Regions from separate parts of the Chromobacterium phragmitis genome, predicted to be linked through region 1. Evidence: predicted binding sites of a transcription regulator. Region 1 holds the regulator's gene; each other region holds the start of a gene.
The links. The regulator sigma-54, encoded in region 1, starts transcription at its own class of promoters, with help from an activator protein. The targets are predictions, from matches to a motif close to CTGGCACGCTTCATGCTT.
Positions count from the first base shown of each region.

Region 2: glnK (P-II family nitrogen regulator) is a predicted target of sigma-54. The motif match lies at 3,735-3,752, and genes of this name have one in related genera.
Region 3: DK842_RS13650 (4Fe-4S dicluster domain-containing protein) is a predicted target of sigma-54. The motif match lies at 1,895-1,912, and genes of this name have one in related genera.
Region 4: flgB (flagellar basal body rod protein FlgB) is a predicted target of sigma-54. The motif match lies at 2,637-2,654, and genes of this name have one in related genera.

Region 1 is NZ_CP029495.1:302,451-310,119, forward strand. It holds gene DK842_RS01500 (cation:proton antiporter domain-containing protein) at 1-1,385, opposite strand, end outside; gene DK842_RS01505 (KpsF/GutQ family sugar-phosphate isomerase) at 1,497-2,474, shown strand; gene DK842_RS01510 (KdsC family phosphatase) at 2,528-3,052, shown strand; gene lptC (LPS export ABC transporter periplasmic protein LptC) at 3,049-3,618, shown strand; gene lptA (lipopolysaccharide transport periplasmic protein LptA) at 3,608-4,165, shown strand; gene lptB (LPS export ABC transporter ATP-binding protein) at 4,162-4,890, shown strand; gene DK842_RS01530 (RNA polymerase factor sigma-54) at 4,894-6,297, shown strand; gene hpf (ribosome hibernation-promoting factor, HPF/YfiA family) at 6,371-6,703, shown strand; gene ptsN (PTS IIA-like nitrogen regulatory protein PtsN) at 6,826-7,287, shown strand; gene hprK (HPr(Ser) kinase/phosphatase) at 7,280-7,669, shown strand, end outside.
Region 2 is NZ_CP029495.1:2,424,476-2,432,144, reverse strand. It holds tRNA gene DK842_RS11620 (tRNA-Met) at 36-112, opposite strand; gene DK842_RS11615 (thiol:disulfide interchange protein DsbA/DsbL) at 261-872, opposite strand; gene DK842_RS11610 (SPOR domain-containing protein) at 902-1,648, opposite strand; gene DK842_RS11605 (YifB family Mg chelatase-like AAA ATPase) at 1,707-3,212, opposite strand; gene DK842_RS11600 (accessory factor UbiK family protein) at 3,218-3,505, opposite strand; gene glnK (P-II family nitrogen regulator) at 3,801-4,139, shown strand; gene DK842_RS11590 (ammonium transporter) at 4,167-5,477, shown strand; gene DK842_RS11585 (ClpXP protease specificity-enhancing factor) at 5,594-6,025, opposite strand; gene DK842_RS11580 (glutathione S-transferase N-terminal domain-containing protein) at 6,035-6,637, opposite strand; gene DK842_RS11575 (cytochrome c1) at 6,788-7,552, opposite strand; gene DK842_RS11570 (cytochrome b) at 7,566-7,669, opposite strand, start outside.
Region 3 is NZ_CP029495.1:2,852,490-2,860,158, forward strand. It holds gene hypF (carbamoyltransferase HypF) at 1-545, opposite strand, end outside; gene hypB (hydrogenase nickel incorporation protein HypB) at 548-1,363, opposite strand; gene DK842_RS13645 (hydrogenase maturation nickel metallochaperone HypA) at 1,375-1,716, opposite strand; gene DK842_RS13650 (4Fe-4S dicluster domain-containing protein) at 1,984-2,520, shown strand; gene fdhF (formate dehydrogenase subunit alpha) at 2,551-4,698, shown strand; gene moaA (GTP 3',8-cyclase MoaA) at 4,702-5,688, shown strand; gene DK842_RS13665 (HupE/UreJ family protein) at 5,724-6,311, shown strand; gene DK842_RS13670 (ABC transporter permease) at 6,870-7,583, shown strand; gene DK842_RS13675 (glycine betaine ABC transporter substrate-binding protein) at 7,621-7,669, shown strand, end outside.
Region 4 is NZ_CP029495.1:4,492,024-4,499,692, reverse strand. It holds gene DK842_RS21225 (EAL domain-containing protein) at 1-653, shown strand, start outside; gene DK842_RS21220 (hypothetical protein) at 728-1,552, shown strand; gene DK842_RS21215 (response regulator) at 1,630-2,427, opposite strand; gene flgB (flagellar basal body rod protein FlgB) at 2,684-3,097, shown strand; gene flgC (flagellar basal body rod protein FlgC) at 3,101-3,511, shown strand; gene DK842_RS21200 (flagellar hook assembly protein FlgD) at 3,533-4,273, shown strand; gene flgE (flagellar hook protein FlgE) at 4,316-5,554, shown strand; gene DK842_RS21190 (flagellar basal body rod protein FlgF) at 5,570-6,310, shown strand; gene flgG (flagellar basal-body rod protein FlgG) at 6,343-7,125, shown strand; gene DK842_RS21180 (flagellar basal body L-ring protein FlgH) at 7,147-7,669, shown strand, end outside.

The DNA of each region.
Region 1 (7,669 bases):
AGCACCTCCTTTTTGCCGGCGTCGCCGAACACCACCTGGTCTCCCGCCTCGCCGGCCTCCCGCACGCGCTCCGGGTCCATGTCCAACGCGAACATATTGATGTTCTCCGCCTCCAACAGCCGCGCCAGCGCCTGGCCGCTGCGGCCATAGCCACAGATCAGCACGTGATCGTCCTTGCTCATGCCGGCCACCAGCATCTGGTGCAGATCCAGCGACTGCAGCATCCAGTCCTGCTTGATCAGCCGACGGGTGATGCGCTCGCCGTGCAGAATCAGGAATGGCGCCGCCAGCATCGAAATCAGTATCGCGGCGATGGCCGCCTGCGCCATCGGCGCCGGCACCAGATTCAGGTTCAGCGCCAGCGACAGCAGCACGAAACCGAACTCTCCGCCCTGCGCCAGCGCCAGCGCCGAGCGCATCGCGTCGTTCGAGCGGTGGCCGAATAGCCGCCCCAGGCCGAACACCACCGCCAGCTTCAGCGGCAGCAGCAGGGCCAACAGCAGCAGCACCTCGCCAAAGCGATCGAACAGCACCGCCAGCTCCAGCTTCATGCCCACGGTGATGAAGAAGAAACCCAGCAGGATATCGCGGAAGGGCTTGATGTCCTCTTCCACCTGATAGCGGTATTCGGTTTCGGAGATCAGCATCCCGGCGACAAAGGCGCCCAGCGCCAGGCTGAGCCCGGACAACTCGGTCATCCAGGCGATCCCCAGCGTCACCAGCAGCACGTTGATCATGAACAGCTCGCCGGAACGCTGCCTCGCCACCAGATGGAACCACGGCCGCACCAGCCGCTGGCCGAAAAACAACAGCAGCGCCAGCACCACCAGCACCTTGCCGCCGGCCTTGGCCAGATCCAGCCACAACGTGTCGCTGCCGCCGGCGAAGGCCGGCAGCATGATCAGCAGCGGCACCACGGCGATGTCCTGGAACAGCAGCACGCCGATCGCCAGCTGGCCGTGCGGCTGATTCAATTCCAATCTCTCGGCCAACAACTTGCTGACGATGGCGGTGGACGACATCGCCAGCGCGCCGCCTATCGCGAAACCCGTCAGCGGACTGCCGGTCAGATAAGCGATGGCCATCGCCACCAGCAGCATGGTCAGCGCCACCTGGGCGAAGCCGACGCCGAACACCAGCTGCCGCATCGCCTTCAACCTGGGCAGCGAAAATTCCAGGCCGATGGTGAACATCATGAACACAATGCCGATCTCGCCGAGAAAGGCCGTCTCCTGTCCCTGGGGAATCAGGTTCATCACCCCCGGCCCCGTCAGGAAGCCCACCACCAGGTAGCCAAGCATGGCCGGCACTTTCAGGCTGCGGCACAAGGTGACCACCAACACGGCGGACAACAGGACAAGGACGATGGGGGCCATGGAATGCATCGGCGGTCGGGGCTCCAGGGAAAGAATTGGCAACGGAAAACACGACCGCCAAGCAAAACTTGCACCAGCACCCGCGTCAATCGATTATAACCTTTGATATACTTTTGCCTTATGGAAAAAACTCACACCAGCCGCCTGGAGACGGCGCGCGACGTGCTGCTGACAGAAGCGGCCGCGCTGAGCACCCTGGCCGAGCGCCTGAACGGCGAATTCCTGGACGCTGTGGAAGCCATCCTGGCCTGCAAGGGCCGCGTGATCGTCACCGGCATGGGCAAGTCCGGCCACGTGGGGCGCAAGATCGCCGCCACCCTGGCCAGCACCGGCACGCCGGCCTTTTTCGTTCATCCGGCCGAGGCCGCCCATGGCGACTTGGGCATGATCACCGGCGACGACATCGTGATCGCGCTGTCCAACTCCGGCGAGTCGGCCGAGGTGGTGTCCCTGCTGCCGGCGCTGAAGCTGAAGGGCGGCAAGCTGATCGCGGTGACCGGCCGGACCGAATCCACGCTGTCCCAGGAAGCGGACATCCTGCTGCACACGCATGTGGACAAGGAAGCCTGCCCGCTGAACCTGGCGCCCACCACCAGCACCACCGCGCAGATCGCGCTCGGCGACGCGCTGGCGGTGACGCTGATGGAAGTGCGCGGCTTCGGCAAGAGCGATTTCGCGCTGTCCCACCCGGGCGGCAGCCTGGGCCGCCGCCTATTGGTGCACGTGAAGGATCTGATGCACGACGGCGATGCCCTGCCCCGCGTCGCGCCAGGCACGTTGTTGAAAGACGCGCTGCTGGAAATGTCGCGAAAACGGCTGGGCATGGTCACCATCAGCGACGCCGACGGCACGCTGCACGGCATCTATACAGACGGCGATCTGCGCCGCACGCTGGAAAAGGGCGCCGACCTCTACAGCCTGAAGATAGACGAGGTGATGGGCCGCCAGCCGCGATCCATCCAGCCGGACAAACTGGCCGCCGAAGCTGGCTTCCTGATGAAACAGCACCAGATCACCAGCCTGGTGGTCGTAGACGCCCAGGGCAAGCTGGCCGGCGTGCTTCACATGCACGACCTGCTGCGCGCCGGCGTGTTTTAAATATCGAACATCGCAGCCGCCAACCGCATGGCTGGCGGCTGCAAGGACAAGCAATGCGTATGATTTCCGAGCAGGCCCGCAAGGTGAAGCTGCTGATCATGGACGTGGACGGCGTCCTCACCGACGGCCGCCTGTACTACAACGCCCAAGGCGAAGAGAGCAAGTCCTTCTACGTGCAGGATGGTCTGGGCCTGCGCCTGCTGCAGGGCACCGGCGTGCAGCTGGCCATCATTTCCGGCCGCGCCGACCGCTGCGTCGAGCACCGGGCCCGGGCGCTGAAGATAGACCACTACTATGGCGGCGTGCACGACAAGAAAGTCGCCCTGGCCGACCTGCTGGACAAAACCGGCTTCGCGCCCGACGAGTGCGCTTTCATCGGCGACGACCTCATCGACCTGCCCATCCTGACCCGAGTAGGCCTGGCGGTGGCGGTCCCCGAAGCCCCGCCGCAGGTTCGCCAGCACTGCCATTACGTGACCGGCAACCCCGGCGGGCACGGCGCGGTGCGCGAGCTGGCCGAGCTGATCATGCAGGCCCAAGGCACGTTCGAAGGCGTGCTCGCGCGGTATCTGGCATGATCAAGCTGTTGCGCTCCCACCGCCTTTTCCCGGTGCTGCTGATCGGCCTCACCGCGATGCTGACGCTGTGGCTGGATCAGATCTCGCGCTGGGATACCCGCCATCGCGAGCTGGACCCGGACAAGCCCGAATACGTGGCGGACAACCTGGTGGCCATCCGCTACGACGCCCAGGGCAGGCTGATGGACAAGCTGGTCGCCAGCCGCATGTGGCAATACCCGGGCAAACCCGACGCCTACTTCGAAAACCCCGACCTGTACCAATACCAGCAGGGCGTGCTGCAATACCATGTGACCGGCGAAACCGGCCGCTACAACAGCAAGAACCAGCAGGCTTACTTCGACAAGAAGGTCGTCCTGATCAAACCCGCAGACAGCAAACAGCCCGAAACCAAGCTGGTGAGCAGCGCGATGTTCGTCGACACCGGCAAGCGCTTCGCCAGCTCGAAGGCGCCGTCGGTGATCTACCACGGCAACTCGGTGGCCAACTCCATAGGCTTCAGCTACCTGGAGTCCCAAGGCGTGCTCAATCTGCACTCAAAGACCAAGATCATCTATGCCAAATAACACCCGACTCCTGCTCGCCGGCCTGCTGCTGTCCGCCGTCTCGTTCGCGCACGCCGAGCAGGCCGACCGCAACAAGCCCATCGAGATCACCAGCGACAACGGCTGCACCATGGAGCAGACCAAGGGGATCTCCACCTGCACCGGCAATGTGGTGGTGATCCAGGGCACGCTGCGCCTGAACGCCGACAAAGTCGTGGCCATGCAGGACCAGCAAGGCAACCAGACGCTGCAAGCCAGCGGCCGCATCGTCACCTTCCGTCAGAAGCTGGACAACAACGGCGGCTGGATCGAAGGCCAGTCCAGCAAGCTCGACTACGACAGCGCCAAACACTTCGCGGTGCTGACCGGCAATGCCCGCGTCAAACGCAACGGCGACCTGGTGATAGGCAACGTGATCACTTACGACACCCAGAGCGAGGTTTACCAGGTGATGGGCGGCGGCGCCAATGCCGGCAAGGGCGGCCGCACCACCGTCATCCTGCAGCCGAAGAACGCCGCGTCGCAGCCGGCCGCCGCCAAGCCCGCCGCTGGAGCCTCCAAGCCATGAAGCGCAGCGTACTCGCCGTATCCCGCCTGAAGAAGCGCTTCAAAAAACGCACCGTGGTCAAGGACGTGTCGCTGAGCATCGAAAGCGGCGAAGTCGTCGGCCTGCTCGGCCCCAACGGCGCCGGCAAGACCACCAGCTTCTACATGATCGTCGGCCTGATCGGCGCCGACGACGGCGACATCCGCCTGGACGACGAAGCCATCACCCGCTATCCGATGCATCAGCGCGCCCAGCTGGGACTCGGCTACCTGCCGCAGGAAGCGTCCATCTTCCGCCGGATGACGGTGGAAGAGAACATCGCCGCCATCCTGGAAATCTCCGGCCTCAAGGGCAAAGAACTGGAAAAAGAGCTGGACCTGCTGCTGGACGACCTCAACATCGGCCATTTGCGAGAAAACAACGCGCTGTCGCTGTCCGGCGGCGAGCGCCGCCGGGTGGAAATCGCCCGCGTGCTGGCCACCCGTCCTCGCTTCATCCTGCTGGACGAGCCGTTCGCCGGCGTGGACCCGATCGCGGTGATCGACATTCAGAAAATCATCTCCTTCCTGAAGGAGCGCGGCATCGGCGTGCTGATCACCGATCACAACGTGCGCGAGACGCTGCGCATCTGCGACCGCGCCTACATCATCAGCGACGGCTCGGTGCTGGCTTCCGGCCAGCCGGAAGAACTGGTCAACAACGAAAGAGTGCGCGAGGTCTACCTCGGCGAACATTTCCACCTGTAAATGATGAAACAGTCACTTCAGCTCAAGGTTTCCCAACAGCTGACGCTGACGCCGCAGTTGCAGCAATCCATTAAGCTGCTGCAGCTGTCCACGCTGGACCTGCAGGCGGAAGTGGAGCGTTTCCTGCTGGATAATCCCTTGCTGGAGCGCGGCGACGATCCGCGCGACGGCGAAGCCGCGACGAATGGAGCGGAGCAGAAAGACGGCGCGGCCGAATCGGCCGAAGGCGACAGCCGCGACGACAGCGCCGGCGAATTGCTGGACTGGGGCGCGGGCGGACGCAAAAGCGACGACGACGATTTCGACCCCATGCTCAACGTGCCCTGCCCGGTCAGCCTGCGAGAGCACCTGCTGACGCAGTTGGGCGAAATCGTCCTCTCCGACCGCGACCGCGCGGTGATGCGCCTCTTGATCGAAGAGCTGGACGAGGACGGCTATCTGCCGCAGGACTTGGACGAACTGGCCGGCAACCTGCCGCTGGAGCTGGAGCTGGACAGCGACGAACTGGCCGTCGGCCTCGCGTTGCTGCAGCAGTTCGATCCCGCCGGCGTCGGCGCCCGCTCGCTGGCTGAATCGCTGGAACTGCAGTTGCGGCGCCTGCCCGGCGGCAAACCCGGCCACCCGCTGGCGCTGGCCATCGTCCGCGAGCATCTGCCGCTGCTGGGCGGCCGCGATTACGCCAAGCTGAAAAAACTGCTGCGCTGCGACGACGCCGCGCTGCGCGAGGCGCAGGCGTTGATCGCCCGCCTCAACCCGCATCCGGCCACCGGCTTCAGCCACGGCGACGTCCATTACGTGATTCCCGACATCAGCGTGCGCAAGCTCCGTGGCCGCTGGGCCGCGGAGCTCAATCGCGCCGCCATGCCTCGCCTTCGCGTCAACCGCCTGTACGAGCGCATGCTGGCAGACAGCCGCGGCCAGGGCGGCGAAATGTCCGGCCGGCTGCAGGAGGCGCGCTGGCTGGTCAAGAACATCCAGCAGCGGTTTGACACCATACTCAAAGTGGCGGAAGCTATTGTCGAGCGTCAACAGTTGTTCTTCGAGCGCGGAGAGGTGGCGATGCGGCCGCTGATCCTGCGCGACATCGCGGAAGAGCTGGGACTGCACGAATCCACCGTTTCCCGCTCCACCAGCCAGAAATACCTGCTCTGTTCACGAGGTTTGTTCGAGCTCAAGTATTTCTTCGGCAGTTCGCTGGAAACTGAAAGCGGCGGAGAGTGCTCCGCCACCGCGATCAAGGCCCACATCCGCGGCATGATAGACGCCGAGGACCGCGCCAAGCCGCTGTCCGACAGCGCCATCGCCGACGCGCTGGCCAAGCAGGGAATACAGGTTGCCAGACGCACCGTAGCCAAGTATCGTGAAGCCATGCAGATTCCGGCGGTGAGTCTGCGCAAGGCGCTATAAAAACCGAGACGCCTCAGGAATACAATGCCGCCCGACAACCCGACCGGGCGGACAAACCAGAAGGAGCTAGGGTATGAACCTCAAAGTAACCGGCCTGCACCTGGAAGTCACTCAGTCGCTGCGCGAATACATTGAAAACAAGCTGGAGCGCGTTACCCGCCACGTCGACCACGTGATCGACATCTCCGTCACCCTGTCCGTGGACAAGCTGATCCAGAAGGCTGAGGTCAACGTCCACCTGTCCGGCAAGGACATCCACGTGGAAGCTTCCGAAGCCGACCTCTACGCCGCCATCGACCTGCTGATGGACAAGCTGGACCGCCAGGTGCTCAAGCACAAGGAAAAACTGACCGAGCACCGCGCGCTGGGTTCGGGCGAAGCCTCCCAGACCCAGGCTTCGCTGTAAGGCCTGATTGAAGACAACGGGAGCCTCGCGGTTCCCGTTTTTCTTTGCGCTTGCCGGTTTTCAGTACTATCAAGGCAACGTAGAATTCGGACTTTCCCCAAGAGCCGCATGCATAAGCCAACATGAATCTCATCGGCAAGATCCTGACTCCGGACCATATCCTGCTGGATCTGGACGTCGCCAGCAAGAAACGGGTGTTCGAACAAGTGGGCCTGCTGGTGGAAAACACCCGCGGCATCGCCCGCAGCGAAATCTTCGACAGCCTGTTCAGCCGTGAAAAACTGGGCTCCACCGGACTCGGCCAAGGCGTGGCCATTCCCCACGGCCGCGCCCGCGGCCTGAAGGAGGCGACCGGCGTATTCATCCGCCTGAAGGCGCCGATTCCCTTCGACGCCCCGGACGGCAAGCCAGTGCAATGCCTGTTCGTGCTGCTGGTGCCCGAACACGCCACCGATCTGCACCTGCAGGTGCTGTCGGAACTGGCGCAGATGTTCTCCAGCCGCCAGATGCGCGAGCAGATGCTGGGCCTGAACGCGCGCGACGACCTCTACAAGCTGCTTAGCGACTGGACGCCCCATGCCTAGCATCACCGTACGCCGGCTGTATCAGGAAAACCAGCAGAAGCTGAACCTGACCTGGGTCGCCGGCACCGGCGGCTCGGACAACGTCATCGGCAACGACGACCAGCGCCCCACGCTGGCGCTGGTCGGCCACTTGAACTTCATCCACCCCAACCGGGTGCAAGTGCTGGGCCTGGCGGAAGTGGACTACCTGAACAAGCTGGAGCAGTCGGCGGCCAAGACCGCGCTGGACCAGCTGTTCCACAAGAGCATGTCGGTGGTGATGGTGGCCAACGGCCAGCCGGTGCCGCGGCTGCTGCGCGACTACTGCCACAGCCACAACGTGCCGCTGATGTGCAGCACGCTGGAAAGCCCGTACCTGATGGACGTGCTGCGGATCTATCTC
Region 2 (7,669 bases), 2.1 Mb from region 1:
AAAGCCGAATCGTTTTGATTCGGCTTTTCTGTATTTGGTTGCGGGGGCAGGATTCGAACCTACGACCTTCGGGTTATGAGCCCGACGAGCTACCAGACTGCTCCACCCCGCGTCAGAGAGGTTGCATATTAAGACAAAGACGAAAGCGCGTCAAGAACTTTTTACATCAAAATGACAAAGCGGCATCCTCCGCCATTCAAAATCCACGACTCGCCAACAAAAAAGGCGGCTCTCGCCGCCTTTCGCATGAGCTGGCCGCTTTACTTCTTCTCTGCGCGGGCCTTGGCCACCAGCTCGTTCATCACCTGGATCATCCGCTCCGGCGTCGCGGTCACCACCACGTACTTGCCGTTGACGATCACGGTCGGCGTGCCCTGGATCTGGTAGTCGCGGGTGATCTTGCTCGCGCGCGCCACCTGGGCGTTGATGCCGAAAGAGTTGTAGGTCTGCAGCAGCTTGGCGCTGTCCACGCCCTTTTGTTGCTTGATCCAGCTAGCGAACTGGTCCGGCTTGGACAGATCCACGCGCTGCTTGATCTGCGCTTCGAAAGCGGCGCGGTGCAGCTTGTCGAAAGTGCCGGTGGCGTTGAAAGTGGCGAACATGCGCGCGAAGCCCTCCATCGACTTCTGCCACACGATCTGCTCCTTGCGGAAGCTTACGTCGGCCGGCTGCGCCTTGGCCCAGGCGTTGAAGGCCGGATCATCGTCATAGCAATGGATGCAATGGTAGGAAAAGAACTCGATCACTTCCACCTTCTTGGGATCGGCGACCGGCTGAGGCGTGCTCAGCATGGTGTAATCCTTGCCCAACTGGATAGCGGCATTCGCCATGCCGCTGACCGCCAGCATTACCAACAGCAACCATTTCTTCATCTTGTTTTCCCGTTAAATAAGGGTTCGATTTATTCGGCCTTCACCACATTGGCGCTGATGCCGTCTTGTTTCAGTTGCGCGCGCAGGCGGTCCACATCGTCCTGACGGCTCAGCGGACCGACCCGGACGCGATGCACCATCCCCTTGTCCGGCACATTGACCGACTGGATCTTGGCCTCCACCCCCAGCAGAGCCAGCTTCGCCTTCAGATTGTCGGCCTCGTCCTGATTCTGGAATGCGCCCAACTGCAGATAAACTTTTTTGGCAGGCGCCGATGCCGAAGGTTCCCCCGGCCGGCCGGACTTGGCGTCGGACGTCACCGCGTCCACCTGGCCCGGCAGTATCTTGTAGAAATCGAAGCGCTGCTCTTCCTTGCCGCCCTTGGCCTGAGCCTGCGGCGCGGGCTTGGGCTTGGCTCCATGGCTGTCAGCCGGCGGCGGCGCGGACTGACCGGAGTCCAGCGTGGCCTGGGGCTGGGACGGAGGAACCGGCGCCGGCTGCGCCGCCGGCGCGGCGGCAGAGGCGGCATCGGAAATGCGGGTCCCCGGCGCCAGCAGCTCGGTCGGCGGCTGCGGCGTCTCTGCTTTGCGCTCGTTCTTGGTCTGGAACGTGACCGGCGATCGGTTCAGATACATCGCCAACCCCACCGCCACCGCCACGCCGACGATCAGGCCGATGATGATGCCCGCCATCATGCCGCCGCCACCGCGCGACGAAGAAGAGTTGCCGCGCCCGCGCGACGGCCGGGAGGAGTTTTTCAGGTCTCGATTAGCCATTCACCACTACCGCTATGTCTGTCGGACGGCGATCACGCCGCCCGGGTTTATATGAGTTCTATCCGGCACTGCCTTGCATGGCGCGCCTGAGCTGGATCGCCTGCAATACATGGTTGCGGCTTATCGTTTCCACGCCCTGCAAATCGGCTATGGTGCGCGAAACCCGCAGTATCCGATGATACGCGCGCGCCGACAAGCCAAGTTGTTGCAATGCCTTGGCCAGCACCTCCAGCGCCTGCCCATCGCCGCCGCAATGCCGATCCAGCTCGGCGCCCTGCAAAACGGCGTTCAGCATGCCTTGCCGCGACAGCTGGCGCTCGCGCGCCCGCAACACCCGGGAACGGACCGGCTCGCTGGCCTCGCCCGGAGCCGAGCCTTGCAGCTCTTCCGCCGTCAGCGCCGGCACCTCCACCTGCAGGTCGATCCGATCCAGCAAGGGGCCGGAGATTTTACCCCTATATCTCGCCATCTGCTCGGGCGTGCACTGGCAGCGCCCCGAAGGATGGCCGTGATAACCGCAGGGGCAGGGATTCATCGCCGCCACCAACTGGAAGCGCGCCGGAAAACTCGCCTGCCTGGCGGCGCGCGAGATATGGATCACGCCGCTTTCCAGCGGTTCGCGCAGCACTTCCAGCACCTTGCGGTCGAACTCCGGCAGCTCGTCCAGAAACAGCACTCCGTGGTGCGCCAGGCTGATCTCGCCCGGCCTGGGATCGCTGCCGCCGCCGACCAGGGCGACCGCGGAAGCGGTATGGTGCGGCGCTCTGAAGGGGCGGACCCGCCAACGTCCCGCCTGGAAGCCCTGCGAGCCCAATGACTGCACCGCCGCGCTCTCCAGCGCCTCCCGCTCCGACAAGCCGGGCAACAAACCCGGCAGCCTGGCAGCCAGCATGGACTTTCCGGTTCCCGGCGGCCCCATCAACAGCAAGCTATGCCCGCCGGCGGCGGCGATTTCCAGCGCGCCACGAGCGAGGGACTGGCCTTTGACATCGGCTAGATCAGGGTAGTTCGGCAACGCCGAATCCGCGCTTGCCGCGAAGGGATCCAGCTGCTGCAGGCCATTCAAGAAGGCGCAGGCCTGCGGCAAAGAGGCCACCGCGTAAACGGCGGCGCCGCCCACGACCGCGGCCTCCGCCGCGCTGTCCACCGGCAGCACGAAGGCCCGCCCTGCGGCATGGCACTGGCAGGCCATCGCCAGCGCGCCGCGCACCGGGCGCACTGCGCCGCTGAGCGCCAGCTCGCCGGCGAATTCGTAACGGGAGATGTCGTCATTCTTGACCTGGCCGGAAGCCAGCAGGATGCCGATGGCGATGGGGAGGTCGAAGCGGCCGGAATCCTTGGGCAGGTCGGCCGGAGCCAGATTGACGGTGATCTTGCGGGCGGGAAACTCGAAACCGGAAGTGAGAATGGCGGCACGGACTCGATCCCGGCTTTCCTTCACCTCGGTGTCGGGCAGCCCGACGATATTGAAGGCGGGCAGGCCGTTGGCGAGGTGGACCTCGACGGCCACCTCCGGGGCGTCAAGCCCGGACAACGCCCTGCTCGCCACCACCGCCAGCGTCATGGCGCTCAGGAATGGCCGAGTTCGGACTGCTCTTCCACCTTGGCGGCCGTCTCCTCGGGAAACAGCTCCGCCTCCAGGCGGGACAGGCGCGTCTCCAGCGCGGCCAGCTTCTCGCGGGTGCGCGCCAGCACCGCCTGCTGCACGTCGAATTCCTCGCGGGTGACCAGATCCATCTTGGCGAAGGTGGAAGCCATCATCGCACGCACGTTCTTTTCGATGTCCTTGGCCGGGCTGGCGGCGATAGTCTCGCCGATCTTGGCGCTGATCTCTTCAAACAGTTTCTGGCTCAACATGGTCGCGGCTCCCGCAGTGTCTGGATATCCAGCCGAGTTTAGCAAAAAGCGCCTTCGCGCTCCCGCATTTCCTGTCCGCGCGGCCATCGCCAGCACAAAGACATGTCGCATCGCAGCAATGCACCAAAGTTGTGCAGCATAAACAGCCGCCATGCACAAGGAAAGTGCCTGAATGGACAGCGCGCCATTTTTTGCAGTGCATCACAATTCAGAGAACGCCCATCGCGGGCTGGCACGATTCCTGCATGACCATCCGCAGCAGAACCATCTGTCAATCGTCCGAGAAGGAGCCGCCATGAAACTCGTCACCGCAGTGATCAAGCCGTTCAAGCTTGATGAAGTCCGCGAAGCGCTGTCCGCCATCGGCGTACAGGGCGTCACCGTATCCGAGGTCAAGGGATTCGGCCGCCAGAAAGGCCATACCGAGTTGTATCGCGGCGCCGAATACGTCGTCGACTTCCTGCCCAAGGTGAAGCTGGAAATCGCCATCGACGACGCGCTGCTGGACCAGGTGGTGGAAGCCATCGAGAAATCCGCCCGCACCGGCAAAATCGGCGACGGCAAGATCTTCGTCTACGACCTGGAGCAGGTGATCCGCATCCGCACCGGCGAAACCGGCGCCGACGCGGTCTGACCGCTTTGTGAAACTGGGGAAACCATAATGAAAAAGATACTCGCTGCCATGGCTTCCGGGCTCGCCGCTCTCTCCCTGCCCGCGCTGGCCGACGCGCCCGCCGGCCCGGCGGTGGCCGCCGCCAAGGTGATCAACTCCGGCGACACCGCCTGGATGCTGACCTCCACCGCCCTGGTGCTGTTCATGACCATTCCCGGCCTGGCGCTGTTCTACGGCGGCATGGTCCGCAAGAAAAACGTGTTGGCCACGCTGATGCAGAGCTTCGCCATCACCGCTCTGGTGACCGTGTTGTGGGCGGTGGTCGGCTACAGTCTCGCCTTCACCGTCGGCAACCCCTATATCGGCGATCTGTCGCGCCTGCTGCTGGACGGCATGGTGTACATGAAGGATGCCGGCAAGCTGGCCGTGCATCCTCTGGCCGGCACCATTCCGGAATCGGTGTTCATGACCTTCCAGATGACCTTCGCCATCATCACTCCGGCGCTGATCACCGGCGCCTTCGCCGAGCGGATGAAATTCTCGGCGATGCTGGTCTTCATGGCCTTGTGGTCGTTGCTGGTCTACGTGCCGGTCGCCCACTGGGTGTGGGCGCCGGGCGGCTGGATGGGCAATTACGGCGTGCTGGACTTTGCCGGGGGCACCGTGGTGCACATCAACGCCGGCGTGGCCGGCTTGGTGACCGCCCTGGTGCTGGGCAAGCGCGTAGGCTTCGGCCGCGAGGCGATGCCTCCCCATAACCTGGTGCTGACGCTGGTGGGCGCATCGATGCTGTGGGTGGGCTGGTTCGGCTTCAACGCCGGCTCCGCCGTCGCCGCCGACGGCCGCGCCGGCATGGCGATGGTCACCACCCAGGTCGCCACCGCGATGGCCGCGCTGGCCTGGATGTTCGCCGAGTGGATCGCCAAGAAGAAGCCGTCGGTGCTGGGCATCGCCTCCGGCGCGGTGGCGGGCCTGGTCGCCATCACCCCGGCCGCCGGCTTCGTCGACGTCAAGGGCGCGCTGGCCATAGGCTTGGCCGCCGGCGTGGTCTGCTTCTGGGGAGCCACCGGCCTGAAGCACATGATGGGCTATGACGACTCGCTGGACGCTTTCGGCGTGCACGGCGTCGGCGGCATCCTGGGGGCGCTGCTGACCGGCGTGTTCGCGGTCAAGGATATCGGCGGCGCCGACGGCAGCCTGGTCATCCAGGCGTTGGGCGTTGGCGTCACCATCGTCTACTGCGGCATCGTCACCTTCATCCTGCTGAAGCTGGTGGATATCGCCCTGGGCCTGCGCGTGGCCGAAGACGAGGAGCGCGAGGGCCTGGACTTGGTTCTGCACGGCGAGCGTGTGGAGTAGACCGCCCGCTAAAGATTGTTGTGTAAGGGACTTGGCGGGGCTTCGGCCCCGTTTTTTTTTCGCCATTCCGGAATGAAAAAACCGGCCTTTGGCCGGTTTTGATCAATGCGACGAGTTTACTTGACGATACGCAGGCTTGGCCGCCCGCTGGGGCGGTTCGGCGACGGATCGTCGCCGCCGGACTCCGGCGCTTCCTCTTCGGCGCCAACCGGCTTCAGGCTGGCCGCCTCTTCGCTCATCGGCTCCACCTCGAAACCCATGCCCTCGCCGGTTTCCCGGGCGAAGATGGACATCACGTTGCCGATCGGCACCCAGATGTCGCGCGAAACCCCGCCGAAACGCGCGGAAAACGAAATCCACTCATTGTCGATGCGCAGGTTCTTGGTTGCGGTATCGGCGATATTGAGCACGATCTCATTGTTCTTCACGTACTCGAGCGGCACATCGGTGCGGCCATTGACCCACACCACGATGTACGGGGTGTAGCCATTGTCGCCGCACCACTGATGCAACGCGCGGATCATGTACGGCTTGGTGCTGGAGCTCATCGCGTCTCCTTACTTGCGCATCGCCTTTTCGGACGGGGTCAGCGAATCGATGAAGGACTGACGCTGGAAAATGCGCTCGGCGTACTTCAGGATCGGCGCCGCGCTCTTGCCCAGGTCAATGTTGTAATGCTCCAGACGCCACATCAGCGGAGCGATGGCCACGTCTATCATCGAGAAGTCGTCGCCCAGCATGAACTTTTGCTTGGAGAAGATCGGCGCGATGGTGGTCAGGCCGTCGCGGATTGCTTCGCGGGCCTTGGTCGCTTCCTTGCCTGTGGCGCCGGCTTCCAGCGTCTTCACATGAATGAACAGTTCGTTTTCGAAACGATGCAGGAACAGGCGGGCGCGAGCGCGCATCACCGGATCGGCCGGCATCAGTTGCGGGTGCGGGAAACGCTCGTCGATGTATTCATTGATGATGTTCGACTCATGCAGGATCAGGTCGCGCTCCACCAGAACCGGCACTTCGTTGTACGGGTTCATCACAGCCAGGTCTTCCGGCTTGTTATGGATATCCACATCGATGATTTCGAAATCCATCCCTTTCTCGAAGAGCACGATACGGCAGCGCTGACTGAACGGGCAGGTGATTCCGGAGTAGAGGGTCATCATGGCGGAGAAAATCCTTGACTAACTTAAAAAATGAGTGCAGCGCGCATTCTAGCACCATCCGGTGGCAATATTCCAGCCTTTCAACACAACATCATGATTATAAAAAGAAAAAGGCGGAATCTCTTCCGCCTTTTCAACTGCCCGATCGCGTTAGTGAACGTCGCGCCAGTACTCTTTCTTTAGCAGGTACACCAGCGGGAACAGCAGCAGGCCGAGGAACAGCACCACCACGTAGCCGATCTGCTGGCGCTTCACCGCCGCCGGCTCGCCGATGTAGACCAGGAAGTTGGTCAAGTCGCGCATGCGGCGGTCGAACTCGACGGTGTTGGCCTTGCCGTTTTCCAGCTTGGTCAGCGTGCCGGCTTTCACCAGTTCCAGCTTGTGCTCTTCATGGCCTTCGGCGTTCTTCATCGTCTTCAGCTCCTGGTCGCCCTGCCATTCCCAGAAAATGTGCGGCATGCCGACCTTGTCGAACACCAGGTTGTTCCAGCCGGTGGGACGAGACGGATCACGATAGAAACCGCGCAGATAGCTGTACAGGTAGTCGGCGCCGCGGGAACGCGCGATCAGCGACAGATCGGGCGGCGTGGCGCCGAACCAGGCCTTGGCGTCCTGCTTGTTCATCGCGATGTTCATCTGGTCGCCGATCTTCGCGCCCTCCGGCAACAGATTGGCCTTGATCTGCTCTTCGGTCAGGCCGATGTCTTCCAGCCGGTTGTAACGCATCATGCTGGCCGAGTGGCAGGACAGGCAGTAGTTGACGAAGATCTGCGCGCCGCGCTGCAGGCTCTCGGTGTCCTGGATGTCGATGTTCGCCTTGTCGAGCTTGGGACCGCCCTCGTTGGCGAAAGCCGGCAGCGCGCAGGGCAAGGCCAGCGCCGCGGCGGCGATCAGGTGACGGATCTTGTTTTTCATTTTCCTTATCCCCTTACACGTTCATCGCGAACAACGCGGCCAGGAACACGGTGAGCGCCACCAGGGCCACGAACTGGATCTGACGCTTGGCGTTGGTGTCGGTCACCCGATCCGGAA
Region 3 (7,669 bases), 2.2 Mb from region 1:
CAATGCGCGCAGGCGTTGGGTTCGGCATGGAAGCGGCGGTGCCGCGGGTCGCGGTATTCGGCCAGGCAGGCGGGGCACTGCGGAAACACGGCCATGCTGGTTTGGGCGCGGTCGTAGGGCAGGCGGTTGACCAGGGTGTAGCGCGGCCCGCAATCGGTGCAGTTGATGAAAGGGTAGCGGTAGCGCCGGTCGGCGGGGTCGAACAGTTCGGCCAGGCAGGCGTCGCAGACGCAGCTGTCGGCGCCGATGGCGGCGCGGTTGCCGCCGGCGGCGCTGTCCAGGATGGCGAAGCCGGCGTCTTCTTCCCGCTCGGGCCGCGGCTGGCGCAGTACTTGGTCGATGCGCGCCAGCGGCGGCTTTTCGGCCAGCAGGCGGCTGGCGAAGCCGTCCAGCTGGGCGCGGCCGCCTTGCAGCTCCAGCGTGACGCCGTCGCCGTCGTTGCGTATCCAGCCGGACAAGGCGAGCTCGTCCGCCAGCCGGTAGGCGAAGGGGCGGAAGCCAACCCCCTGCACGATGCCTCTCACCGTCAACTGTTCGCGCGCCATGGTCAACCTCCTTCGCCGCAACCGGCCGCCAGCCAGTTCAGCCATTCGTCGCAGCCTTCGCCGGTTTTGACCGACAGCCGGATCACCGGCAGGCCGGGGCGAACCCGGCGCGCCATGCGGATGGCGGCGGCGATGTCGAAGTCCAGATGGGGCAGCAGGTCGGTCTTGCTGATGATCAACAGGTCGGCCGCGCGGAACATGTCCGGATATTTGAGCGGCTTGTCCTCGCCCTCGGTCACCGACAGGATGGCCACCTTGTGCGCCTCTCCCAGATCGAAGGCGGCGGGGCACACCAGGTTGCCCACGTTCTCGATCAGCAGCAGGCCGCCGTTCGGCATGGCCCGGTCGCGCTCCAGCCGCGCCAGCGCCTGGGCCACCATGCGGGCGTCCAGATGGCAGCCCTTGCCGGTGTTGATCTGCACCGCCGGCGCGCCGGCGGCGCGGATGCGTTCGGCGTCGTTGGCGGTTTGCTGGTCGCCTTCCACCACCGCCACCGGCTTGCGCCCGGCCCAGCGGCCAATGGTGTCCACCAGCAGGCTGGTTTTGCCGGAGCCGGGGCTGGACACCAGATTGAGCGCGAAGACGCCGCGTTCGGCCAGCAGCCTGCGATTGCGCGCGGCGCGGGCGTTGTTGTCGGCGAGGATGTCCTGCTCGATGGCGACGATGCGTTCGGCCGGGGTGTCCGGCGCGTGCGCGGCGTCCAGCGGGCCATGGCGCTGGCCGGCCAGCCGGTAGCCGCTTCCGGGCGCGCCATGGCCATGGCCGCGCTTGCCGTTGATGCTGACTTGTCCGTGGCCGCAGCCGCAGGTTGTGCACATGGTGTTTCCTCCTAGCGGATTCCGATATCGACCACCCTCATCTCGTCGCCGCCTTCCAGCGCCAGGTTTTCGCCGCCGCAGCGCGGGCAACGGGCCGGGAGGGAGGCGATTTCGGCGCGCTGCCCGCAGTCGCCGCAATGGGCCTGGGCGGGGCGGCGCTCGGCCTGGAATTCGGCGTCGGCCGCCAGGGTGTCCCGCGCCGCCAGCTGGCAGCAGTAGAGCAGGGTGTCTGTCTCCGCATGGGCTAGCAAACCCAGTGCCAGGCGGACGCGGGTGACGCGGCGGGCGCCGGCGCGGCGCGCGGCGGCCTCGGCGATGGCGACCACGCTTTCCGCAAGTGTCAGTTCGTGCACGGTTTTTTTCTCCTGGCCGGCCCGCGCCTCGATGCGGGCGATGCGGCGGCTTGGCGGCGGGCGACGGTGTCGAGGCGTCGTCACTTCTGACGATGCGCGGCTGGGCGGTTGCGGCGTTCGACACCGGCGTCAAGCCGGATTTCTGTTTCGAAACAGGACATTGCGCGGAAGCGGGCGGCTGGCATGGCTTATGCAAGGCATGAACGCGAGTTTTCGCAAAGCTTGCAATCGACGTTCGGGCGGCTGCCGCCGCTTGAGGAGGCTGAAATGAATCGGTTCATCATCGCTGAACCCCAAAACTGCATCGGCTGCCGCACCTGCGAAGTGGCGTGCGCGCTGGCCCATCCGCTGAGCCCTGGCGATCCATTGTCGCCGGACAACTTCCATCCCCGGCTGACGGTGATCAAGAGCGCGCGAATCAGCACGCCGGTGTTGTGCCGGCAGTGCGACGACGCGCCCTGTCTGAACGCCTGTCCCAACGCCGCCATCGTCTACGCCGGCGACAGTGTGCAGGTGCTGCAGGAGCGCTGCGTGGGCTGCAAGACCTGCATGGTGGCCTGTCCTTACGGCGCGATGCAGGTGGTGACGGTGAGGCAGCGGCCGGAGCCGGGCGGCTTCGCCACGCGCCAGCTCAAGGCCAAGGCTTTGAAGTGCGACTTGTGCGTAGGGAAGACCGGCGGGCCGGCATGCATCGCCACCTGTCCCACCAACGCGCTGCGCATGGTGGAGCCGCAGGCGCTGGAGGCCGCCATGAAGAAACGCCGGGAGCAGGCCGCGCTGGACACGCCGGCGCTATCGCTCTGAATCGAACGCAACGCGCAAAAGGACAGGAAAATGGAGAAGGTGATTTCGGTTTGCCCGTACTGCGGTTCGGGCTGCAAGCTCAATCTCTTGGTGGAAAACGGCAAGATCGTCGGCGCGGAAGGCGCGGACGGCGTGACCAACCAGGGCGAGCTGTGTTTGAAGGGCTATTACGGCTGGGACTTCCTCAACGACACCAAGCTGCTGACGCCGCGTTTGCGCCATCCGATGATACGCCGCCGGCGCGGCGGCGAGTTCGAGCGCGTCGGCTGGGACGAGGCGGTGGCCTTCGTGGCCGGCCGGCTTAGTCAGATCAAGGGCGAGCATGGTCCGGACGCCATCATGTTCACCGGCTCCTCGCGCGGCACCGGCAACGAGTCCAACTACATCGCGCAGAAGTTCGCCCGCGCGGTGATCGGCACCAACAACATCGATTGCTGCGCCCGGGTCTGCCACGGGCCGTCGGTGTCCGGGCTGATGGCCACGCTGGGCAACGGCGCGATGAGCAACTCGATCTGCGAGATCGAGGACACCGACTGCATTCTGGTGTTCGGCTACAACGCGGCCGATTCCCACCCCATCGTCGCCCGCCGCATTCTCAAGGCCAAGCAAAAGGGCGCCAAGATCATCGTCTGCGACCCGCGCTACATCGAAACCGCGCGCGTGGCCGACTTGCATCTGCAATTGAAGAACGGCTCCAATATGGCGCTGGTCAACGCCTTCGCCCATGTGCTGATCAGCGAAGGCTTGTACAAGGCGGATTTCGTCGCCGAGCACGCCGAAGGCTTCGAGGAATACAAGGCCGCCGTCGCCAAGTACACGCCGGAATACGCGGCCGAGATCACCGGCCTGCCGGCCGAACTGATCCGCCAGGCCATCCGGATGTATGCCGCCGCGCCCAGCGCCACCATCCTGTGGGGCATGGGCGTGACCCAGTGGGGCCAGGCGGTGGACGTGGTCAAGGGCTTGTCCAGCCTCGCCACCCTCACCGGCAACCTGGGGCGGCCCCATGTCGGCGTCGGCCCGGTGCGCGGCCAGAACAATGTCCAGGGCGCTTGCGACATGGGCGCGCTGCCGAACACGCTGCCGGGTTATTACGACGTCAGCGACGCCGAGGCGCGCGCGCGCTTCGCTGAGGCTTGGGGCGTGGACAGCCTGCCGGCGGAGAAGGGCTGCAGCATCACCGAGGTGGCGCATCGCATCGAGGCCGGCTCGCTGAAGGCGTATTACATCTTCGGCGAAGACCCGCTGCAGACCGAGCCCGATCTGGGCATGATGCGCCGCGCTTTCGAGAAGCTGGACCTGATCGTGGTGCAGGACATCTTCATGACCAAGACGGCGATGGCGGCCGACGTGATCCTGCCCGCCACCTCCTGGGGCGAGCACGAAAACGTGTTCTCCAGCGCCGACCGCGGCTTTCAGCGCTGCTACAAGGCGATAGCGCCTCCGGCCGACGTCAAGGACGATTGGGAAATCTACAGCCTGATCGCCACGGCCATGGGCTATCCCATGCATTACGACAACGCCCAGCAGATTTGGGACGAGCTGCGCGGCCTGTGCCATCTCTACACCGGCGCCAGCTACGACAAGATGGCCGGCCTCGGCTATGTGCAATGGCCGTGTCCCAGCGAAGACCATCCCGGCACGCCGTGGCTGTACGAGGGCCGCCGGTTCGACACGCCCAGCGGCAAGGCCAGGCTGTTCGCCGCCGAGTGGCGGCCGCCGCTGGAAACGGTGGACGCTGAATATCCGCTGGGCCTGTGCACGGTGCGCGAGGTGGGCCACTACTCCTGCCGCTCGATGACCGGCAATTGCGCGGCCTTGCAAACGCTGGCCGACGAGCCGGGCTTTGTGCAGATCCACCCGAATGACGCCAAGAAGTTCGGCATCGCTGACCAAGCGCTGGTGTGGGTGGCCTCGCGCCGCGGCAAGGTGATCACCCGAGCCAACCATAATCCGCGCGTCAACGCTGGCGCGGTCTACATGACCTACCAGTGGTGGATAGGCGCCTGCAACGAGCTGACGGTGGACCACCTGGACCCGATCTCCAAAACGCCGGAGCTGAAATACTGCACGGTGCGGCTGGAACCCATCGCCGACCAGGCCTGGGCGGAAAACCACGCGCGCGGCGTTTACGCGCGGCTGAAGGCGGACCTGCGCAAGGCCGCGCTGGCGGAGTAGGGCATGGACAAGCCGCCGCTGATCGACCGCCACGGCAGGCGCATCGCCTATCTGCGGCTGTCGGTGACCGACCGCTGCGATCTGCGCTGCCGCTATTGCCGGCCGGCGGGCGGCGGGTCTTACGCCGAGCGGGCGGATTGGCTGAGTTTCGCCGAAATCCGCCGTCTGGTGGGCCTGTTCGCCGCCATGGGCGTGGGCCGGGTGCGGCTGACCGGCGGCGAGCCGCTGCTGCGCGCCGGCATCGTCGATCTGGTGGGCGAGCTGGCCGCCGCGCCCGGCGTGCGCGACCTGTCGCTATCCACCAACGCCACCCGGCTGGCCCGGCACGCCGCCGCGCTGAAGGCGGCCGGCCTGGGCCGGGTCAATGTCAGCCTGGATTCGCTCAGGCGCGAATGCGTGAGCGCCTTGTGCGGGCGGGACTGCCTGGACGCCACCCTGGCCGGGCTGATGGCGGCCAAGACGGCGGGGCTCGCGCCGATCAAGCTGAACATGGTGGCGCTGCAAGGCGTCAACGACGGCGAGATCGAGTCGATGGCGGCATTTTGCTTCGTGCACGGCTTCATCCTGCGCCTGATCGAGGCGATGCCGATGGGCGAGGCCGGCCGCGCCGCCGCCTACCTGCCGTTGGACGGCGCGCGGGACCGGCTGGTCCGCCGCTTTCACCTGCGGCCGTGCGCCAGCGAGCTGGGCGGCGGGCCGGCGCGATATTGGCAGACGGCGGACGGGCATGGGCAGGTGGGGTTCATCACGCCCATCTCCCAACACTTTTGCGCCAGTTGCAACCGGGTGCGGCTGGCGGTGGACGGCGCGCTGTACCTGTGCCTGGGGCAGGAGAACAAGCTGGAATTGCGCCCGCTGCTGCGCGGCGGGGCCGACGATGGCGAGCTGGAGGACGCCATCCGGCGCGCGGTGGACGGCAAGCCCTGGGGCCATGATTTTGGCGCGCCGGGCGGCGCCGTTGTACGATTCATGTCGCATACCGGCGGCTAAGCCGGATTTCTGGATTGAACCATGAGGAAAACAAGATGAAGACACGCACCTGGATATCGCTGCCCTTGCTGGCGCTGTTGCCGGGCCTGGCCATGGCGCATATCGGCAGCGACGCCGGCATTCACCATGGCTCTGCCTTTTTCATCGGCTTCGTCCACCCGTTCACCGGGATGGACCACTTCGCCGCCATGCTGGCGGTGGGCGTCTGGAGCGTGCTGGCCACCCGCCAAGTGTGGGCGATGCCGTTCGCCTTCGCCGGACTGTTGCTGGCAGGCGGGTTGATAGGCTTTACCGGCGCGGCGGTGCCGGCGGTGGAGCCGATGATCGCCGCTTCCTTGCTGGTGTTGGGCCTCCTGGTGTGCGCCCGGGTGAAGATGGCGCTGCCCTGGGGCATGGCGGTGGTGGGGCTGTTCGCCGTGTTCCACGGCATCGCCCACGGCGGCGAGTTGCCGGCAGGCCAGGCCGCCGCCGCCCTGTCCGGCATGGTGCTGGGCACCATGATCCTGCACGTCGCCGGCATGGGCATCGGCGCTTTTTTCAAGCAACGCAGCGCCTGGTACGCGCGGGCGTTGGGCGGCGGCATCGCCGTGCTGGGCGTCGGATATCTGGCCGGCGTGCTGTGACGCGCGGCGCGTGAAACCGCGATTCCGGCCCTGCGTCGGCGCGCGGAATAGAGAAATGGATCGGAAGCCAGGCTTCCGATTTTTTATGCTATTCGATAATTATGCGCCGGCGTGAAACGGCCTGGCAGGCGGCATCGAAATGAGTACCGGCATGGAATGTTGTCTATTGTTTTTTAATGACTTTATCCATTTCGGCCACTTGGGGAAAGCTGCGGCTGGGAGCCGTTTCGGTGTGGCGCGACAGATTTTACAGAGAGTACATTAGAATCAAAAAAATAGATAAATTTCGATTTTTATTTCGCAATATCAAGATTATTATGGATTTTTTGAATATTAGATTGTTTGCATGTTGATTTGGTCGATGTTATAGTATTTTCCAGTTCTTCGGCGCTTCGCGCGCCGCTCAATCTCGGGCTTGCGCCCGTTCCCGCGTTTTACGCGCCTCGTATCCGGCTCGGCCGGATGTCCTGAAAATCTACTGGCAGCTCTCTGGTTGTCGCGATCATTACAGCGGATCGCCGACGGTTTCATCGTCGCTATCCGCCAAGGAGGACGCAGATGCACAAAAGAGCGTTTGGCAAGCGCAGCATGATCTGGCTGATCCCGGCCGCCCTGGCGGCGGGACTGTATTACGGCCTTGGCCCGGCCGTGTGGGCGGAATACCGCGAAGACCTGCTCTATCTGGGCGGGCGGCATCTTTATCTGGTCGGCGTGTCGATGGCGCTGGCGCTGGCGGTGGGCTTGCCCAGCGGCATCCTGCTGAGCCGGCCGGGGCTGCGGCGCAGCGCCGAATCCTGGATGCAGATCTTCAATATCGGCAACACCCTGCCGCCGATGGCGGTGCTGGCGCTGGCCATGGTGGCGCTGGGCATCGGCGACGCGCCGGCCGTCGCGGCCCTGTTCCTGGCGTCCTTGCTGCCCATTGTGCGCAACGTCTACGCCGGCCTGGCCGGCTTGCCGCCGGCCATGCTGGAGGCCGCCGACGCCATCGGCATGACGCCGCGCCAGCGGCTGTGGCGGGTGGAGCTGCCCAATGCCTTGCCGGTGATCCTGTCCGGCGTGCGCGTGGCGCTGGCGTTGAACGTCGGCACCGCGCCGCTGGCCTTCCTGATCGGCGCCAGCAGCTACGGCGAGCTGATCTTTCCCGGCATCTACCTCAACAACCATACCGCCCTGTTGCTGGGCGCCGGCGGCACCGCGCTGATCGCGCTGGCGCTGGACCAGATGGTGGCGGCCCTGGGCCGCGCGGCCGCCGCGCGCGGCATGGCCTGAGGCGCCAGCTCGCGACGCGGGCTCGCATGGAGAAATTATGAAAATGATCGTTATGTTTCGGCGCGGCCTGGCCGCGGCGGCGGCAT
Region 4 (7,669 bases), 600 kb from region 1:
CGGATCTGTTCATAGACGCGGCGACGGCGACGGGGCTGATCGTGCCGCTGACCCGTTATCTGTTTCGGCGGGTATGCGGAGAGTTGCGCCAAGTCGCCTTGCCTCCAGGCTTCATGGTGGGCGTCAATATCGCTGGCGAGCATCTGGCGATGCCGGAGTTGATCGAGGATTGCCGCGAAATGCTGGCGATGCTGCGCGAGAAACAGGCCGTGCTGGTGCTGGAGGTGTCCGAGCGCACGCCGCTGGGCGAGTCGCCCGCAGCGGAAGGCGTGATTCGCCGCTTGAAGCGGGAAGGGGTGAAGCTGGCGCTGGATGATTTCGGCTCAGGCTATGCGGACAAAGCTTATCTGCGGCGCTGGGGTTTCGACTTTCTGAAGGTGGAGAAGGGCTTTGTGACGGCGTTGGGGCAGGACACCATGCGTGGCAATGTGCTGGACGGCTTGTTGCTTTCCACCCGCCAGCTGGGGGTGAGGGTCATCGTCAAGGGCGTAGAGACATCCGGCCAGCAGAATTATCTGAAGGTGAACGGATTCGAGTTGTTGCAAGGTTTTTATTTCGGCAAGCCGATGACGCTGAACCATTTTCGCCAGTGGCTGTATTCCGGCATCGTGCAGGACAAGGCCGTATCGCGCAGGGGGAAGGCTGGCGCTTAAGCAAGCTGCGGGTTGGGGCGAGGGGCGGCGTTTGTTACAATGCCGCCTTTTTTCATTTTGAAGGAAGCTGAGCAATGGAATACGCCGTGCAACGCTACGCCGCCACCCGGCCCTGGGCCAAGCGAGTGGGGCAGCTGTATGTCCAGACGGTTCAGGCGGCGGAGGCTCGGGCGCAAATGAAGGATGTGATCAAGCGTGAGCTGGAGCGAGCCGCGCAAGTGTTCGAGATTCCGCAAGCCGCTATCGTATGCGAATTGGCGTTGGCCGAGGCGTGGGGACATTTCGTCCGCCATGGCAGGGTGATTTCCCATCTGGAAGCCGCGCTGGCCTCCGCGCTGGCTCATACTCGCCAGCCTTCCAACCTGCCGGATACTTTGAATTTGCCTGCCGCGGCGTTTTTTCTGCATGTGCCGGGAGAAGGCGGCGCCTTCGTCGCGCACCAGCCGGAGCGCAAGGCTTTGTTGCTGACGCTGGTGCGGATGGGATTCGCGCCGGACGGCGTCAACTGGCTGCAGGCCGCCGACCAGGTGGAACTGGTGCGGGTCGAGTATCCGGGAGAGTTGGCGGCGCAGCTGGGGGGTGTCGCGGAGGAGTGGTTGAGCCTGTTGTCGTCGGTTCTGAATGGGTTGGCGATGATGACCCAGCCCAGGCTGGAACTGGCCAAGGCCTGGGAATCCGCCGCGCCGGCGGACTGGGTGGCGGACGCCGCTCATCCCTCTTGCGCCAAGACGCGGCAGAAGGCGCGCAGCCAATTGCTGAAGTCCGGTTTCGGAGAGGTCACCTTTTGCCGCGTGGCGGACTTGGCCGGCGGCGAATACGCCAGCCAGGGCTACTGGCGCCGGCAGGCCTTTGGTGAAGAGAAGGCGAATTCCCGCCTGGTGTGGGTGGCGCCGCGCTAGGGGCCGGCAGCAAGCCCATATCTCAAATGACAAACTCCCGGGCTCGCCCGAGAGTTTTTTCTGGCGGCGGCAAGCGCTCAGTATTCGTTGAGCAGGGTGCGAATCAGCTCCCGCATCTTGTCCATGTCGAAAGGTTTTTGGCAGCAGGCGGCGATGCCTGCGTCCTCCAGCTCGTCTTTGCTCAGATTGTCGCTGTCGCTGGTGACCATCAGCACCGGCGTGTCGGGTTGCAATCCGCTGCTGCGGACGTGGCGGGCGAAGTCCAGTCCATCCATGCCGGGCATGTGGTAGTCGGTGACGATCAGCTTGAACGGTTCCTGTTCCAGGTAGGGGATGGCGGCCTCGCTGCTGGCGGCTTCGCAGAAGTGCTCGAACCCCAGTTTCTCCAGCACCTGGCGGATGTGGTGGCGGGACGTGCTGCTGTCGTCGACGATGAGCACGTTCATCAGCGCCATGTCCGCGTCCACCTCCGCGCCGAGGCTGTCGCAGTTGAGGAAGCTCATCACCGACTGCATCGCCTGTTCGAACTCTTCGTGGGTGAACGGTTTGGGCAGGATGGCGAGGCTGCCGGCCTGGCGTATCGTTTCCAGCCTTTCCGGATTGGTTTCGCTGGAGATCAGGATGAAGGGGATGTCGTACAGATCCTCGCTGTCGCGCAGCTCCTGAACCAGCTCCGCGCCGGTGATGTCCGGCAGATGATAGGCGCTGATCACCAGGCTGGGGCGCCGCAGCCTGGCTTGTTCGATCAATTCTCTGCCGGATCCGTGCGTCTCGATCTGCGAGGCGCCCATGCCTTGCAGCGCGTTGGTGATGATTTGAGCCTGCACCGGCGAGGGCTCGGCCAAAGAGATAAGTAATTGTTCCAAAGCCAGCATCGCGAGCTCCGACTTTCCACTTACTTGCATTATTGTCGGTTTTGGCACGGTTTGGCCGGAGGGGCAAGCAAAATCCTCAAATCTCTTGATGCGCGCCATGGATCGGCGAGGGCGGCAAGTTTTGCCGCCTTCGGGCGCGGCAAGGGCGGCGAACTTGCCGCTTTGGCCGGCAAGGGCGTGAAAACTTGGGTTTTCGGGGCTTTCGGCAGCTGGCACACTTCATGCTTTGGTGTGTGGCCAGCAAGGAGATCGCCCAATGCTAGACAAGATTGCCCACTATTTCGATTTTCAGCAGCGCGCGTTGAATCTGCAGGCCTATCGCGCAGAAGTGATAGGCAGCAATATCGCGAACGCCGAAACGCCGTATTACAAGGCGGTGGATTTCGATTTCAAGTCGGCGCTTCAGGCGCAAGTGGACAGACAGGGGCAATTGGCGTTGGCGACGACGAATGCGCGGCACATCGCGAATCAGGTCGGGGGCGGCTCAGGCGTGCCGCTGCAATACCGCAGCGCGGTGCAGCCCAGCCTGGACGGCAACACGGTGGACATGGATGTGGAGCGCGGGGCTTTCGCCGACAACGCGCTGCAGTATCAGACCACGCTGACCTTCCTCAACAAGAAGATCAGCGGCCTGAGCTCGGCGATTCAGGGCAACGGCTCCGGAGGTTGATGAATGTCTTTGTCCAATCTGTTCAATATCTCGGGATCGGCGCTGTCGGCGCAGTCGATGCGGCTCAATGTGGTGGCCAGCAACCTGGCCAACGCGGAAAGCGCCACCAGCTCCACCGGGCAGCCTTACAAGGGGCGGCACGTGGTGTTCACCGCGATTCCGGTGGACACCGCCCAGCCGCAGGTCGCCGGCGTGCGCGTGACCTCCGTGGTGGAGGATCAGTCTCCGCCGCGCTTGAAGTACGAACCGGGCAATCCGCTGGCCGACGAGCGCGGCTACGTGACCATGCCCAATGTCAACGTGGTGGAAGAGATGGCCGACATGATCGCAGCGTCTCGGGCTTACCAGAACAACGTTGAAATGATGAACACCGCCAAGACCCTGCTGCAGAAGACACTGCAGCTCGGTCAGTAAACCAGCTAAAGGGTGACGGCCATGGCTACCGCAGCGACCAACGGCATCGGAAACGGATTCGACTACACCAATGTGAACAACGGGCAGGTGCCGGCCGGTTCCCTCCCGTCGGTCAACAAGTCCGGGACGAATTCCAGCAATTCGTCGGCGACCAGCGCCCAGGCGATGCAGGACAATTTCCTAAGGCTGCTGACTGCGCAGTTGAACGCGCAGGACCCGCTGAATCCGATGGACAACAGCCAGATCACCAGCCAAATGGCGCAGATCAGCCAGGTAGCCGGCTTGCAGACGCTGAACCAGACCATGCAGCAACTAGTGTCGGCGCAGAACGCCACCCAGTCGCTGATGGCCTCCAGCATGATCAACAAGAACGTGTTGATAGCGGGCAATGCGTTGCCGATGCCCGCGGCCGGACAAACGGTTCAGGGCGGCGTGCTGTTGAACGGCCCCGCCTCCTCGGTGCAAGTCAATGTCTTGGACAAAAATGGCAATGTCGTGGATTCCGTGCCGTTGAAGAATCCGGGCAAGGGGATGAATACTTTTTCCTGGGATGGCAAGGACGCAAGCGGCAACCCGCTGCCGGCGGATGGCGCGTATACCTTCCAGGTTCAGGTGACGCAGATCGACAAGTCCGGGTCCACCACCGCGACAGCTTATACCACCCAGCAGGTGAAAGCGGTTTCCTGGGCGAATGGCACGCCGATGTTGGTGCTGGCGGATAATTCCCAGGTGCCGCTGGCCAATGTCGCGCAGATGTCCTGAGCGCCGCGCGCCGAGATCTAGAGCTTAACGAGGAGCAGTAAGATGGGCTTTCAACAAGGTTTGAGCGGTCTGAACGCGGCATCCGTGCAGCTGGACACCATAGGCAACAACGTGGCCAACGCCAATACTGTCGGCTTCAAGAGCTCGCGAACCGAGTTCGGCGACTTGTACGGCAACAGCCTGTACGGCATCACCGCCACCACGCCGGGCATCGGCGTGCAGGTGCAGGCGGTAACGCAGAACATGGGCAACGGCAACCTGGACTCCACCGGCCGCAGCCTGGACTTGGCGATTAACAATGCCGGCTTTTTCATCATGGGCTTGCCTAACGGCACTCAGGCCTATACCCGCAACGGCCAGTTCCAGGTCAATAGCTCCGGCTATCTGGTCAGCTCCGCGGGGAATTATCTGCAAGGCTGGACGGCCGATGCGAACGGCAATATCGCGGAAGGGCCCGTCGGCAAGCTGCAATTGGCTGCGACTTCGATTTCGCCTAAGGCTACTACCAAGCTGAGCATGCCTGTTCAGTTGAACTCGAGCAGCAAGACGCCGACGGTGGCTCCCATCAACAATCCCGCCAATCCTAATTCCTATAATTGGCCGAATAGTCAAATTGTCTATGACAGCTTGGGCAATTCGCACCAGATGACTTTTTACTATTCGTTGACCAACTCCGCGGCAACCGGCAATACCTGGACGGTCAACGCCTATGTGGACGGCAATGCGGCGACCTCTCCCGCCAACTTCACATTGAATTTCGATACCAGCGGCAACTTGACCGGCTTCACGCCGGTGCCCATCACATTCACCACGGCGCCGCTGAACGGCGCGGCGATACCGCAGACGGTCACGCTTGACTACACCAACTCCACGCAGATCGCCCAGACTTCGGCGGCGCTCAATCCCGTGATACAGGATGGCTCGGCGCCCGGCACGCTGCAGGGCATCAATATCTCGGCGGACGGCTTGATTCAGGCCAGCTTTTCCAATAGCCAAACCAAAAGCATAGGGCGGGTGGCGCTGGCTAATTTCGTCAATCCGCAGGGTTTGCAGGATGTGGGCGGCAATCTGTGGGTGCAGACAGGCAATTCCGGCGCATACACCATCAATCGTCCAGGCGCGGGCAATACCGGCACGCTGTCATCCGGCCAGGTGGAGGATTCCAACGTCAACCTGACCAATGAATTGGTGAGCATGATCACGGCCCAGCGCTACTATCAGGCCAACGCCCAGACGATCAAGACGCAAGACACCTTGGTCCAGACGCTGTTGAACATCTAAGCGGCGAGTTGAAGCATGGATAGAATGTTGTACCTGGCGATGACGGGCGCCAAGCATGAAGCTTGGCAGCAGGCCACCACCGCCAACAATCTGGCCAACGTCAACACCAACGCCTTCAAGGCCGACCTGGCAGCCTTTCGCGCCTTGCCGGTGATAGGCGACGGCGCGCCGACCCGCACCTACGTGGTGGACAACACCATAGGCTTCGACGCCAGCCAGGGGCCGCTGCAGCATACCGGCAATCCGTCTGATTTCGCGTTGGGTTCGCCGGGTTACTTCGCGGTGCAGGGCGCGGATGGCCAGGAGGCGTATACTCGCGACGGCGGCTACACGCTGGACGCCAACGGCCTGATGCGCACGCGCACCGGTCTCACCATCATGGGCGACGGCGGGCCGATCACGGTGCCGACCGGCACGCAGGTGCAGTTGGGGCAAGATGGCTCGGTGATGGCGATACCCTTGATCGGGGCCAATCGCGCGCCGCAGCTGGTGGGGCAGATCAAGATGGTCAATCCCGGCCCCAAGGACCTGTACAAGGGCGAGGACGGGTTGTTCCACGTGAACGGCGGCGGCACGCTGCCCGCCAACGCCGACGTCAAACTGGTGCCGGAGACCTTGGAGTCATCCAATGTCAACTCCGTGGAGGCTCTGGTGCAGATGATCTCTCATGGCCGCCAGTACGAACTGAATATCAAGATGATGCAAACCTCGCAGCAGAACGACCAGCAGGCTGCTCAGCTGTTGTCCATGGGCTGAGGCCTGGACGAGAAAGAACAAGGTAAACCGCCATGATGCGCGCACTGTATATCGCCAAGACCGGCATGGACGCCAGCCAGTTTCAACTGGACGTGGTTTCCAACAACTTGGCCAACGTCAACACCATAGGCTTCAAGCGCAGCCGCGGCGTGTTCGAGGAGTTGTATTATCAAACGCTGCGCCAGCCGGGCGGGCAGTTGGCCAATGGCAGCACTTTGCCGTCGGGTTTGCAGATCGGCACCGGCGCGGCGGCGGTGGCATCCACCCGCATTCATGCCCAGGGCATTCCCAGCCAGACCGGCCAGCCGCTGGACATGCAGATAGACGGCAACGGCTTTTTCCGCGTCCTGCTGCCCAATGGCACCACCGCGTATACCCGCGATGGCGAGTTTCAGCGCAACTCCAACGGCGACGTGGTGACGGCGATGGGTTATCCGCTGAATCCCAATATCAATATCCCGAACAACGCGCTGCAGATCACCGTCTCCACCGCCGGCGTGGTGCAATACACGCTGCCGGGCGCTACCGCGCCGCAGACCGCCGGCACGGTGCAGCTGACTACTTTCATCAACCCGCAAGGCCTGGAAAGCACCGGCGGCAACCTGTACCTGCAGACGGCAGCCTCCGGCGATCCTCAGGATGGCGATCCGCAAACCGATAGCCGAGGCGCGATCAAGTCCGGCTTTCTCGAATTGTCCAATGTCAACGTGACTGAGGAGCTGGTCAACATGATCACCGCCCAGCGTTCGTTCGAAATGAACTCGCGCGCGGTGACTACGGCTGACCAGATGCTGCAGAAGCTGAGCAACCTGTAATCGATTTTGGGGAGTAAGGCGATGAGAGCCAAACTTGCGATGTTGCTGTGCGCGGCGGCGTGGCTGAGCGGATGCGTGGTGCAAGAGCCGCCGCTGGTGCAGTCGCCGACCACCGCTCGGCCGCAGCCGAGGCCGGTGGGCTTGCCGGCCAATGGCGCCATCTTCCAGGCGGCCAGCTATCGGCCTATGTTCCAGGACGCGATGCCGGTGCAAGTGGGCGACACGTTGCAGGTCAACATCCAGGAGAATTCGTCGACTTCCGCGTCGGAGCAGACCACGGATACCCGAACCTCGTCGCAGAACTCCAGCATCACCGCCGGCGTGAAGCTTCCCTTCTTGCCCAGCGGGCTGGCCAGCAGCCTGGGCGGCACCAGTTTCAATAGCTCGGGCTCGGCGAACAATACCGGCAAGGGCAATAATCAGGTGGCGACCAGTTTCATCAGCTCCATCACCGTGACCGTGATCGATGTGCTGGCCAACGGCAACTTGGTGATCAGCGGCGAGAAGCAGGTGCGCATCAACAGCGATACCGAGTCCATCCGCC